2 linked regions of the Fodinicola acaciae genome follow. The protein of the gene in region 2 interacts with the protein of the main gene of each other region in a pairwise test. Links are inferred from orthologs where the notes say so. Each region holds a gene or a part of one and is shown on either strand. Other genes may lie near its edges. The genes, in order: ctaD and GNX95_RS26740.

Region 1 (6,813 bases), on a different replicon or contig from region 2:
GCGGCATTGACGACCGGAAAGTCGTCGATCACGGTGACCCTGGTGGCGACCGGCGGTCCGGCCTGGACGGCGGCGCGTTATGCCGTCGATTCCCTGGTCGGTCCGCGGATGGACACGCAGGCGCCGGCCGCGCCGGCGGTGGTCGCCAGCCCACCGCGTGCGCACGCCGTACAGCTGACCTGGGCACCGCCGGCGGACAATGTTGGAGCGGCCCTGTATCGCATCTATGGCGCGAAATCCGGTGCCACACCCGCACTGCTCGGCACCTCGCGGCTGGCGTCTTTCACCTATGGTCCGGTGCCGCCAGGCGAGCAGTGGCGCTTCCAGGTCGTCGCGGTGGACGCCGCCGGCAACGCTTCCGCGATGTCCAGCGCGGTCACCGGGACCACGAAGGTCGCGACACACAGCGACTTCAACGGTGACGGCAAGGACGACATCGTCACCTTCACCGCCGGTGGCGCGGCGTACGTCTCTTTCTCCGACCCTGCCAACAAAAAGTTCGCGCAGGACGGCTGGCTGTGGTCCACCTCGATCCCGGCCGGCATTTCGCTGACCGGGGATGTCGATGGCGACGGAAAAGCCGACGTCATCACGTTCACCAGAGGAGACGCGGCCGACGTCTACGTCTCGCTCTCGACCGGCACCGGTTTCGCGGCGCCGAAGAAGTGGCACGATCATTTCTGTGTTGGCACGGAAATCCCGGCGGTCGGTGACGTCGACGGCGACGGCAAGGACGACGTCATCACCTTCACTCGCGGCACGGCGGCGGACGTTTACGTTTCGCTTTCCGACGGCACGAAATTCGTCCAGGACGGGTGGAAATGGCACGACCATTTCGCCGTGGACAACGAATTTCCAGCGGTCGGCGACGTGAACGGTGACGGCAAGGCGGACATCGTCACCTTCACGCGCAACGCCAGCGGTCAGGTCTACACCGCGCTGTCCGACGGCACGTCCTTCGTGCAGGACGGCTGGCTGTGGAGCAGCGGCACCGTACTCGCCGGCGAGGTCGCCACCGTCGCCGACGCCAACGGTGACGGCCGCGACGACGTGGTGACCTTCACCCGCGGCACGACGGCCGACGTGTTCGTATCAGCGTCCAATGGCACCAGCTTCGCCGGTCGCGCGAAGTGGCACGACTGGTTTGGCGCGAACGACGAACAGGTCGGCACAGGCGACTTCAACGGCGACGGCGTCAGCGACGTGGTCACGTTCACGCGCGGCGACACGGCGGACGTGTATGTGGCGTTGTCCGACCGTACGCAGTTCCTCGGCACCGGCGAGAAATGGCACGACCACTTCGCCGTCGGCACCGAGACGCCCCGACCAACCATCCTCATCCCCTGACCCCGCCGCGTCGGGTGCATCCTGACCAGGGCAAATGCGTCGCGAGGTGACATTCGGTCAGCCGTCGCGGCGCCCGAATGCCACCTCCTTGACCTACCGGATCGATTCAGGAGGTCAACAAGGCTACATCTGGACACTCTGGGACCCTGCCGCTCCGGCTGGCCGCGATTCTCCGGGCGGCCGCGACAATGCTGGCCGGATCATTGCGACAAGTGGCCTGCCGGCCACTGGAGCGACGGCCGGCGGCTCCGGATCATGAGGACGTGACGACCACATCAACGCGTACGCGCCGCCGTACGCTGATCCATCCTGCCTGGCTCGTCGCCGGTGTCGCCTTCCTGGCGGTCATCGGCGCGGCCGGCTTCCGCTCCACGCCTGGCGTGATGGTGACGCCGCTCCAGCAGGAGTTTGGCTGGTCCACCGGCGCGATCTCGGCAGCCGTCTCGGTCAACCTCGTCCTCTACGGTGTGACCTCGCCGTTCGCGACCGCGCTGATGGAGCGCTTCGGACCACGGCGCGTCGTCGCGATGGCCCTGCTGACCGTGGCGATCGGCAGCGGCGCGACGGTGTTCATGACCGCCACCTGGCAGCTCGTCCTGTGCTGGGGGATCCTGGTCGGCCTCGGCACCGGCTCGATGGCGCTCGGCTTCGCCGCACTGGTCACCGACCGCTGGTTCGTCGCGCGCCGCGGCCTGGTGATCGGCCTGCTCACCGCCGCCGGCGCGACCGGCCAGCTCGTCTTCCTGCCACTGCTGTCCACGCTCGCTGTCAACAGCGGCTGGCGCGCGGCGGCGCTCGCCGTCACCGCGATCGCGCTCATCGCCGTGCCGCTCGTCTGGTGGCGGCTCCGCGACCGTCCGGAGGACATCGGCGTGCTGCCGTACGGCGCGACCGAGCCGATCGAGGCCAAGCCGGCCGGCGGCGGCGCGCTCCGCGCGGTCACGGCACTCGGCATGGCCGCGAAGAAGCCGGTGTTCTGGCTGCTCGCGGCCAGCTTCGCGATCTGCGGCGCGACCACCAACGGACTCGTCCAGATCCACTTCATCCCGGCCGCGCACGACCACGGAATGGGGGAGACCACGTCGGCCAGCCTGCTCGCGGTGATCGGCATCTTCGACATCGTCGGTACGGTCCTGTCCGGCTGGCTCACCGACCGCTTCGACTCGCGCCTGCTGCTGATCGTCTACTACACCGGCCGCGGCCTGTCGCTGCTCGTACTGCCGGCGCTGTTCGCCGCGACGATACGGCCGGACATGGTCGTTTTCATCGTGTTCTACGGCCTGGACTGGGTCGCCACTGTGCCGCCGACGGTCGCGTTGTGCCGCCGTTTCTTCGGCACCGACGGGCCGGTCGTCTTCGCCTGGGTCCTCGCCTCGCACCAGGTCGGCGCCGGCATCGCGTCGGTGACGGCCGGATACGTACGCGACGCGCTCGGCAACTACGACCTGGTCTGGTACGTCGCCGGCATGCTCAGCATCCTCGCGGCGATAATCGTGCTCGCCATCCAACGCCGGCCGCGTACGGCCGTAGTGGCTGGGTGAGGACCCGACCCCTGCACGTGCTCTACAGACTGTCGAGGACTATTCTCCTCGCGGAGGGGCAAGTGCTCCTCGCATGCTCGCGAACACGCTGGAGGGGTTTGGTGAGCACGGCCGACAAGCGGGTTGCCCCGACACCCATCGTCACTCGGCCCTGGCCGGTCCGGGAGTCGGTCAAGGGCAGCGCGATGCTGAGCCTGATCCGGACGACGGACGCGAAGACCATCGGCATCCTCTACATGGTCACGTCGTTCCTCTTCTTCGCGATCGGCGGCCTGCTGGCCCTGCTGATGCGCGCGGAGCTGGCTCGGCCGGGGCTGCAGTTCCTCACCAACGAGCAGTACAACCAGCTGTTCACCATGCACGGCACGATCATGCTGTTGCTGTTCGCGACGCCGATGGTGTTCGCGTTCGCCAACTACATCGTGCCGCTGCAGATCGGGTCGCCGGACGTGGCGTTCCCGCGGCTGAACGCGTTCTCGTTCTGGCTGTTCGCCTTCGGCGGCACGATCGTGGTGCTCGGCTTCATCACGCCGGGCGGCGCCGCCGACTTCGGCTGGTTCGCGTACGCGCCGCTCAACTCCGCGGTCAACTCGCCGGGCGCCGGCGCCGACATGTGGATCGTCGGCCTGATGATCTCCGGTCTGGGGACCATCCTCGGCTCGGTCAACATGGTCACCACGATCATGACGCTGCGCGCTCCTGGCATGACGATGTTCCGGATGCCGATCTTCACCTGGAACATCCTGATCACCGCGCTGCTCGCGCTGATGGTCTTCCCGGTGCTGGCCGCCATGCTCGCCGCGCTGACCGCCGACCGGCACCTCGGTGCGCGGGTCTTCGACGCGGACAACGGAGGTGCGCTGCTCTGGCAGCATCTGTTCTGGTTCTTCGGCCATCCCGAGGTCTATATCGTGGCGTTGCCGTTCTTCGGCATCATCACCGAGGTCATCCCGACCTTCAGCCGTAAGCCGGTGTTCGGCTACAAGCCGCTGGTCGGCGCCACGCTGGCGATCGGCGCGCTGTCGCTGACCGTGTGGGCCCACCACATGTTCGCCACCGGCGCCGTGCTGCTGCCGTTCTTCAGCTTCCTGTCGTTCCTGATCGCCGTACCGACCGGCATCAAGTTCTTCAACTGGATCGGCACGATGTGGCGCGGGTCGATCACCTTCCAGACACCGATGCTGTTCGCGATCGGCTTCCTGGTGACGTTCCTGTTCGGTGGCCTGTCCGGCGTACTGCTGGCCTCGCCGCCGATCGACTTCCACGTCTCCGACTCGTACTTCGTGGTCGCGCACTTCCACTACGTGCTCTTCGGCACCATCGTGTTCGCCGTGTACGCCGGCGTCTACTACTGGTTCCCCAAGATGACCGGCCGGATGATGGACGAGCGGCTCGGCAAGGTGCACTTCTGGCTGACCTTCATCGGCTTCAACACCACGTTCCTGGTGCAGCACTGGCTCGGCGCCGAAGGCATGCCGCGCCGCTACGCCGACTATCTCGCGACCGACGGCTTCGCCACCCTGAACACCGTGTCCACCATCGGCGCCTTCATCCTCGGCGCGTCGACGCTGCCGTTCGCCTGGAACGTCTGGAAGTCGTACAAGCTCGGCCGCGTGGTCACCGTGGACGACCCGTGGGGCTACGGCGGCTCGCTGGAGTGGGCCACCTCGTGCCCGCCTCCTCGGCACAACTTCCTTGAGCTGCCGCGGATCCGTTCCGAGCGGCCGGCCTTCGACCTGAAGTTCCCCGACTACGCACCAGGCGCCAAGCCAGTCGCCCGCGCGTCCCAGAAGGAAGTAAGCAGCTCCAAGTAGCCCTTCCGTACGCACGCGCTGACTCGCCGGCGGCCCTGTCAGGTCCCGGCGAGTTTCGCGTCTTCTCCGGCTTTCAGCACGTAGCGCCGCACATTCCCCGGCACTCGCGAGGCCTCGCTGCGGTCCAGTCGCCCTTCGCCGAGTGCCGTGTTTTGTCCGGCTTTCATTGGCTGGCGCGGTTTTGGTGGCGTTGGGTGTCGGCTGGCGTTTTTTTGTGTGTCGGTCGGCGTTCTTTGTGTGTCGGTCGCCGAGTGCCGGGTTCTTGGCGGCGTTCGCCGAGTGCCGGGCTTGTTGCGTCGTTTGTCGAGTGCCGGACTTCTGGTGACGTTGAGCGTCGAGCGGCGAGTTTCCTGTGGCGCTCAGCGAGTGGCGGGGTTTGTGTGGCGCTCGGCGACCGCCGTCTTTTGCTCGGCTTTCGTTGACTGGCGGGGTTTTGGTGGCGTTGGGTGTCGGCTGGCGTTCTTTATGTGTCACTCGGCGAGTGCCGGGTTCTTGGCGGCGTTCGCCGAGTGGCGGGTTTCGGATGGCGTTGAGCGTCGAGTAGCGGGTTTTCTGTGTCGCTCGGCGAGTGGCGGGGTTTTGGCGGCGCTGGCGAGCGGTCGGCGCTGCCGGCATGCTGGCGGACTGCCAGCGCTGGCGGTGCGCGGGACGTGCAGAGGCCTGGCGAGGCCCGGACGAGCGGAGGCCTGGCGATGCAGGGGACGTGCCGAGGTCGGCGCGCCGATTTTTGAGATGGAAAGTATGTGGATGATGTTGAATCTGTGGATAACTCTGCGGCTACCGCACGCCAAACGCGCATGCTGGCGACATGACTATTCCGTATCGACAGATTCGCGGCCTCACCGCGGACGACGGGCTGATCAGCTCAGCTGACCTCACCCGTGTGATGTCCAGCAGAGAGATCCAGCGACTAATCACCCTCGGTGCACTCACCAGGGTCGTTCAGGGTGTGTACGCTCCGGCGCAGACGAGCGTCGACATCGCGGTGAAACTGCGCGCACTCGACCGCAACGAGCCCGGCCGGTTGATCGGCTGTTTCGCCACCGCAGCAGAGATCCTTGGAGTCGGCGTCATCGTTGACGAGACGGTACACGTCATTCCGCGCAGCGGCAGGCCGGACCACTACGAAGGCGTACGCGCGCATCGCATGCATCTGCAGGACGACGATGTCGCGCAGTGCGGTGCCGTTCATGTCACGGCGCCGGCGCGTACGGCGGCCGATCTGGCGCGACTGTCCGATCGGCTGGATGCGATCGCGGTTCTTGACGCGGCGATGCGAAAATGGCCAACCTTGCCGGCACAGATCTCGGCGGTCCTCGAGCGTGCCGATGGCCTGCGTGGTGTCAGGCAGGCACGTGAGCTGCTTCGACTCGCTGACCCCGGAGCCGAGTCACCGATGGAGAGCCGCGCGAGGCTCCGGTTCCATGATGGCGGACTGCCGCCTCCTCAGACCCAGGTGATCGTGCGGGACGAGTACGGCGAGATGCGGCTGGATTGCGGCTGGCCGGAGGAGCAGGTGGCGGCCGAGTACGACGGAGCCGCCCACGACGACGCTGTCAGCCGGCGTGCCGATCGTCACCGCCACAACAGGCTGCGTGCGCTCGGCTGGGAAGTCTTCGTCTTCACCGACATCGACGTCTACCAGCAACCTCAGCGCATGTGCGCACTGATCAAGACCGCCTTGGCAGTGCGTGGCGCCGTTCGGCGGGCCAGTTAGGCTGGTGGGGTGGCTGAACCGATCCGGGTGGTGTGTACGGTCACCGGCACGGACCGGCCGGGAGTGTCGGCGGCGCTGTTCGAGGCGTTGACGGCGTACGAGAGTGACTCCGCCGTACGCGTCGAGGTGCGTGACGTCGAGCAGGTGACCATCAGAGGCAAGCTCACGCTCGGCGTCAGCCTCGCGGTGCACGGCGACGCCGGAGCGCTCGCCAGCCAGCTCAACAAGACCTGCGCGCGGCTCGGTCTGACCGCCGAGGTGGTGATCGGCGCGACCAAGCCGGCGAAAGCCAGGAAAACCAGGAAACAACACGTCATTCTGCTGGGCCGGCCGCTCACCGCGACCGCGTTGGCGGAGGCGGCGGCGAGGATCGCCGAGCTCGGCGGCAACATCG
Region 2 (6,808 bases):
GACCATCGTCCGTTGCACCCCCGACTCCGGCGACGACTTGCGGGTCAGGACGGAACGTCTGGCCGCTCGTACTGGCGTCGACGCCACCGCGATCTGGGAGTGGGGAACGATCCATCGCGTGATCGGCGGGCTGAACGGCGTCAGAGTCGGCTTCCAGCCCTTTGGCAACCTCCTTCTCGCCGAGGCGGATCGCCTCACGCGGGGCACGGCTACAGCGCCGCGGTCAGCTGGCCGAAAACCTCATCGAGGCGGCTGAGAAATACCCAGGGGTGTCCTTCGCCGGCCAGCAGATGTGCCCACCGGGAATCTGCTCAGCCTGCGGCGAAATCCTCGCCCGCTTCGCCCTTGAGCGCCTCGATGTCGACCGAAGGGCGCAGCGATGACATCGAAGAGGGCACGTCGGCGGGGGACCTGCGGCCAGACCAGCCGAGGGTCACGCAGCATCCGCAAGACGCACCTGCGCCATGGCGCGATTGTCGGTGCACGGATGCATATGTTCGAGCGCTTGTCGTCGCGATGCACCGAGACTCTTTTCTTTTGATAACCGACAGGGCGGCCTCGTCAGTATCGGCGCGCGCCGGCGTATTCGGCTGGCCAGACCGGCTCGATGCGTACGGTGGCGCCGGAGTGCGGCGCGTCGATCATCAGGCCGCCGCCGATGGCGATGCCGACGTGGTGGTAGTAGTCGGGTGGGTCGCCGGTGGTGTGGAAGAACACCAGGTCACCGGGTCGCTCGGCGCCAGGCGGCACCGGCCGGCCGAGCCGGTGCTGGCCGCTGGCGGTGTGCGGCAGCCGTACGCCGACCTGAGCCCAGGCGTAGAGCGTGAGGCCGCTGCAGTCGAAGCCGATCCCCGGCTCGGTGCCGCCGGTGGGGCCGTGCTCGTCGCCGCCGGCGAACACGTACGGCGTGCCGAGCCAGCGTCGCGCGGCCGCCACCACCGCGAGGCCGCGTGCCGGTGCGATGTCGCGCCGGCCGTGGCCGTTGAGCGGCAGCAGCCGGACCGGCACGCCGAGTCCCTCCATCAGTGAGAGCGGGTCGACGTATTGCCCGCCGAGCCTGGCACCCCAGTGCAGGCACGCCGCGCGCGTGCAGCCGAGGTGACCGGCGACGAGGTGGCCGACGACGGTGCCGTAGCCGACCTGGTCGCCGGCGTGGACGGCCGGCTGGACCGGCTCGTACGTGGTGCGCAGGCCGCCGGTGTGCTCGATCGACACCAGCGGCCGGCCGGCGAGGTCGCCGGCGTACACGACGCGTCCCGGAGCGGCGGCGCGCACCACCGCGCCCGGCGTGCTGGCGAGGTCGACGCCGCGGTGACCGGCGCCGTACGGACTGTCCGGCGGGTCGAAGCCGCGGGTCACCTGCGGTGTGCCGTCCAGCGGCCACATCAGCGTCGGTGTGCCGGCGGCGGCCGCACTGGCCGGCCAGCCGGCGAGGGCGAGCACCAGCGACAGCAGGGCCGCCAAGGCGGCGCGGCCGGAGCGCGGAGGCGGGAGGTGGCGCATGCGTCCAGCCTGCCGGCCGGCGGCGGCCGGGAACCGGTCGGATCGCGAATCTGTGGACAGAAAATCGGGCTGTGGACAACTGTTTTCGGTGCGTTTTCCGTGCTATGCAAGGCGTCGCGCTCGCCGAAACTGTCGGCACCGGCTGGAAGAATGGAATTCGGGGGGTCCCCCACGCGCGGGCGCGAGAAATGGGCCCCCGGAAATCAGCCTCACATGGAGGGCCGACTTTTCCGCGCCGTCGCGTCACTTGCGCGTCGAGTGCGGGAAAATCCCGCAATCGAGGCCCGGTTCTACCGGGATTTCCCCACACTCAATGAGCCGCCGGCAACACAACCTCACGTCTGACCTGGCAGGCGGTTCGCCGCCACGCGCACAGATCAGGTCAGTGGCCAAGCGGCTCCGCTGAGAGCACTCCGCGGAGTCGGTACGCGCAGGCGAGGCCAAGTGCGGCGACCGCGACGCTCTGCGCGAGGTAGATGGACACGGCTGGCATGAGCGCCAGGCTGGACTCGGACACCACCTGATAGCCGATGAGGGTCAGCGCCGGCAGCCGGGCACCAACCAGGGCGACGGCGAGCACGACCATTGCCAGCTGCCGGGACACCGGGATCGACGGACGGCAGAGCGCGACGACCAACCCGGCGATGAGCAGGCCGGCGAGCACGTTGTCGCCCGTCACCCAGAACCCGCCGGTCACCGACGGGACGACAGCGACGATGACGCCACCGGCGAGCGCGAGCAGCCATGGCAGGGGACGCGGCGCCGGCACGCCGTCCTGGAAGGCGCATCCGACGGCCACCGCCAGGATGGCTGCCGGCATCAGATCGAAGATCGTGCCGACGGCCACGACGTGGCCGAATGCCAGCTGGCTGATCGCGCTCAAGACCGGAGCGCCGGCGATCAGCCACACGGCCGTACGGCGATAGCCGAGAAGCAACGACAGGAACGCCACCAACCAGCCGGCGTGGAAGATCGCTGGCAGCAGCGACGGTGCCGTCATCGGCGGCGTCGGCAGCCAGTGAATCCACCCGGTCATCCACACCGCGTTCGACAGCGTGACCAGCCCATAAGCGGCTTGTACGGCAAGGATGACCAGCACCGCGAGGCGTACGGCCGCACCCCAGCCGAAGCTGCCGGCCGAACCGGTGAGCCGCAGCCGCACGGCCAACGCGACCACGCTGCCGGTCTCCGAAAGGCTCGGCCGGCCATAGTCGCGCTGGTAGTCGTCGGCCTCCGGATCGCCGGTCCGGGTGCTTTCCAGGAAGGCGTCGACCATGTCGTCCTGCCACCGCTGCCGGTACGCGGCCGGCAGCAACCGCAGGACGCGCCAATAACGCCATTCCAGAGTGTTCACGAGGCACCACCGAGCGCCAGCCGCGCGTTCGCGAGCTGCGCGTTGGCGGCCTGTCGCTCGGCCTCGGCGGCCAGCGTGTGCCGGCCGGTGCTGGTGATCCGGTAGTAGCGGCGCAGCCGGCCGTTCTCCGGTTCCTCGCGGTCCAGCTCGACCAGACCTTCGGTGACCAGCCGGTCGAGCACTCCGTAGAGGCTGCCGATCTTCAGCTTCACCCGGCCGCCGGACAGGTCCAGGACCTCTCCGACGATGCCATAGCCGTGTCGTGGGCCGGGTATGAGCGCGGTGAGCACGAAGAACGCCGGCTCGGTCATGTCACGCGATGCCATGACCTCAATATAATGACTCTCAGGATATCTGGCTAGCGGTGGCCGAGTTTGCCGAGCCGGCGCGCAGCTTCGGTCAACACCTCCGGTCGCTTGCAGAACGCGAAGCGTACGAGCCGTTTCGCCTCGTCGCCGTGGTCGTAGAAGACCTGGCTGGGGATCGCCACCACGCCGCACTGCTCCGGCATCGACCGGCAGAACTCCAGGCCGTCGGTCACGCCGAGGCTGGACACGTCACAGGTGACGAAATACGTCCCCTCGGTGCGAAAGACGGTCAGGCCGGCGTCGGCCAGGCCCGCGCGCAGCAGGTCGCGCCGCGTCTGCATGCCGGCGGTGAACTCGGGGTAGTAGCCGGCGCCGAGGTTGAGCGCGACCGCGACCGCCGGTTGCAGCGGCGCGGCGTTCACGTACGTCATGAACTGTTTCACCTTGGTGACCGCGGAAACCAGCTCCGGCCGCGCGCAGACCCAGCCGACTTTCCAGCCGGTGAAGGAAAACGTCTTGCCGACCGAGGAGATCTGGACGGTACGCTCCCGCATGCCGGGGAAGGTCGCCAGCGGGATATGTCCACTTTGGACACCGGCGACCGCGGGATCGTCGCGATAGGCCGCCGCGTCGGTGAAAACCAGGTGCTCGTAGACCTCGTCGGTGATCGCCACCAAGTCGTGTTCGACGCAGATCTCCGCGATGGCCGCCAACTCCGCCCGGGTGGCCACGAATCCGGTCGGATTGTGTGGCGAGTTCAGCAGCAGCACCTTCGTCCGCGGCGTGATCGCGGCACGCATTTCGTCCGGATCAAAGGAAAACCGGCCGCCCTCCTCGGTCGGCGCGTGCAGCAGCACCGGCTTGCGGACCGCCTGCGCGAGCGCGATGCAGGCTGCGTACGAGTCGTAGTAGGGCTCCAGGCAGAGCACCTCGTCGCCTGGCTCGCACAGCGCCAGGATCGCCGCGGTGATCGCCTCCGTGGCGCCGGCGGTGACCAGGATCTCGGAGTCCCTGTCGTAGTCCAGGCCATACCAGCGCCGCTGGTGGTCGGCGATCGCCGCGCGCAACGCCGGGATGCCGGGGCCGGGCGGATACTGGTTCTGTCCGGTCCGCAGGGCCTCGACGGCCGCCTCGATCACCTCCGCCGGTCCGTCGGTGTCCGGGAAACCCTGACCGAGGTTGATCGCTCCGGTCCGCACCGCCAGCGCCGACATCTCGGCGAAGATGGTCGTGCCAAACTCCCGCATCCGCGTCACAAGCCCTGCCGTCATGCGGAGAGCTTAAAACCACTCAACGAACCCGGGCGCGTCGCCGACGCTGATCCACAGGCTCTTGTACGGCGTCGCCACGCGTACGCCGTCGCGGAAGATGACCGCGTCCGGCCGGAAGTCGATCCGGACCGTCGCGTCGTCGTACGCCAGGGTCGCCACGCCGTCGCGGACCTTCAGGCCGGTGCGGCCACCGAACCCGTCGGCGCGCTTCACCGCCGCGACCGCGCCGGCGACCGACTCGTACGGAAAGGTCAGCTCGGTGAACAGGCCGTCGCGGACGATGACGTGCTCGGCGGTGAGCAGGTGTGGCCGCACCGCGAAGCCGGCCATCATCCCGAGCAGCCAGAACACCGCGTACGCGTGCAGGGCGGCCGCCGCGACCGTCCATCCCACTGGCACGCGCAGCATGACCAGCAGGAACTCGACGACCCCCAACTCGACCGCCGTACCGGCCACGATCGCCCACAGAAAGAACGTGTCCCGCGGACAGCCGAACGGGACGCCGCCCGCAACGTCAGGCCTGCGGAGGATCCAGCGGACCAGCGCGACCACGATCTTTGGCTGCAGCAGGAGGACGTTGGCGGTCATCGCTGTGCCCATCTCCGGATCTCGCCGGTCAGCCGCTGGAAGACCTGTCGCTGCGCGGCGTTCAGGTCCGAGCCGACCGCCTTCAGGAACACCTCGACGTCGGTCGCCTGGTCGTCGCCGGCCGGTAAGTGTGCCGTCACCTCCCGCGCGTAGGCGATCAGCTCGACGGCCACGTCGTCTATCGCCTGCTGGCTGGCGTCGTCGGCCAGTTCCTCGAAGCGCCGGGAGATCGCGAGGCCGCGCTCGACCAGTCGCGTGTCGTCCATGACGCCGCGCATGGCCCTGTCGACGGCGTCGCCCGAGCCGGTCGCGGCCATCAGCTCGGCCACGCGGCGCTCACGTGCGTACGCCGGATGGTCGCCGGCTTTCTCGTCCCAGAAAGCGAAAACCTCGGCAAGGCCGGCGTCGACGGTCAGGTCGCCGCCGCGGCTGGCCAGCTCCAGCAGGCGCTCGCGCTGGCGGCGGATCCGCGCCTCCCGCTCGGCCAGCTCGGCGGCGATGTCGGCGATGATCTCGCGCAGCTCGCGACCGTCGTCATCGGCGAGCGCCGCGCCGACCTCTTCCAGGCTCAGGCCGAGGTCCATCAGACGGCGGATGCGCAGCAGGCGTACGACGGCGGCGATGTCATAGCCGCGATAGCCGTTCGGCCGCCGCGCCGGCTCCGGCAACAGGCCGATCCGGTGGTAATGCCGGACCGCCCGCGGCGAGATGCCGGCGATTCTCGCGACCTCGCCGATCCGCAGGAGCGTCATGCCGCCAGTAGAAACCTTGTCACTGCGACAAGGTCAAGCCGCCACCGCGCTGGTCGGCGAAACTGTCGGACCCACCTGGAAGACTTGACTCAGGGGACCTCGCGCCCCCGGGGCCCCCTGGGGACCCCCGTCCTCAATTCTTCCAGCGGTGGCCGACAGTTTTGGCGACCCGCCGTTTCATGACCGCCGCGCGCGCGTACGGATGGGGCAGACTGCTGATGTGGCGGGAGAATCGATGACCTGGCCGGCCGGACTGGCCGAGGAGCTGGCGGACGTCTACCGCGACCTGCACCGCCACCCCGAGCTGTCCGGACACGAGGACCGGACGGCCTCGGTGGTCGAGGACGCGCTCCGGCCGCTCGGCTACGAGGTGACCACCAGGGTTGGCGGCACCGGTGTGCTCGGTGTGCTCCGGCGCGGTGACGGGCCGGTCGTCATGTTGCGCGCCGACATGGACGCGCTGCCGGTCGCGGAGAAGACCGGCCTGCCGTACGCCGCCACCGGTCCGCTGATGCACGCGTGCGGCCACGACATGCACACCACCTGCCTGATCGGCGCCGCGACGCTGTTGGCCGACATGTCGTGGAAGGGCACGCTCAACGTCGTCTTCCAACCGGCTGAGGAGCTGGCCGCCGGCGCGACCGCGATGATCGACGACGGGCTGTTCGAGCGCTTTCCGAAGCCGTCGGTCGTGCTCGGCCAGCACGTCGCGCCGCTGCCGGCCGGCTTCGTCGGTCACGGAGAGGGGCCGTTGATGGCCAGCTCCGACTCGGCCGAGATCCGGATCCGCGGTCGTGGCGGCCACGGCTCGCGGCCGGAGGCCACCGTCGATCCGGTGCTGATCGCCGCCTCGACGGTCGTACGCCTGCAGAGCATCGTCTCGCGCGAGGTGCCACCGAGCGAGGTCGCCGTGTTGACGGTCGGCCGGATGCAGGCCGGTACGAAGGAGAACATCATCCCCGACGAGGCCGAGCTCGGCGTCAACATCCGCACCTACTCGGCCGCGGTGCGCGACCGCGTACGCGCGGCGGT

The links.
Region 1: the proteins of GNX95_RS26740 (region 2) and ctaD interact in binary tests that used the Escherichia coli proteins (3 or more experiments, as listed by UniProt). The link is inferred for Fodinicola acaciae from one-to-one orthologs.

What each region holds. Positions count from the first base shown.
Region 1 is NZ_WOTN01000002.1:1,466,237-1,473,049, forward strand. What follows is about bases 2,506-5,387. They hold ctaD (aa3-type cytochrome oxidase subunit I), read left to right. Parts: upstream 2,506-3,073; coding sequence 3,074-4,702; downstream 4,703-5,387. Other genes in these bases: GNX95_RS22135 (MFS transporter), read left to right, coding at 2,506-2,888. Outside these bases: GNX95_RS22130 (DUF2961 domain-containing protein), read left to right, coding at 1-1,347; more of GNX95_RS22135, read left to right, coding at 1,536-2,505; GNX95_RS22145 (DUF559 domain-containing protein), read left to right, coding at 5,511-6,419; phosphoserine phosphatase SerB, read left to right, coding at 6,429-6,813. UniProt on the Escherichia coli protein: Cytochrome bo(3) ubiquinol oxidase is the terminal enzyme in the aerobic respiratory chain of E.coli that predominates when cells are grown at high aeration.
Region 2 is NZ_WOTN01000003.1:86,755-93,562, reverse strand. The notes cover bases 2,327-5,203. They hold GNX95_RS26740 (pyridoxal phosphate-dependent aminotransferase), read right to left. Parts: upstream 4,437-5,203; coding sequence 3,216-4,436; downstream 2,327-3,215. Other genes in these bases: GNX95_RS42685 (helix-turn-helix domain-containing protein), read right to left, coding at 5,021-5,203; GNX95_RS26735 (hypothetical protein), read right to left, coding at 4,446-5,024; GNX95_RS26745 (PadR family transcriptional regulator), read right to left, coding at 2,854-3,183; GNX95_RS26750 (hypothetical protein), read right to left, coding at 2,327-2,857. In the rest of the region: GNX95_RS26760 (aminoglycoside phosphotransferase family protein), read left to right, coding at 1-256; GNX95_RS44085 (NlpC/P60 family protein), read right to left, coding at 562-1,503; more of GNX95_RS26750, read right to left, coding at 1,886-2,326; more of GNX95_RS42685, read right to left, coding at 5,204-5,776; GNX95_RS26725 (amidohydrolase), read left to right, coding at 6,012-6,808. UniProt on the Escherichia coli protein: Shows aminotransferase activity with methionine and histidine as substrates, and to a lesser extent also with phenylalanine.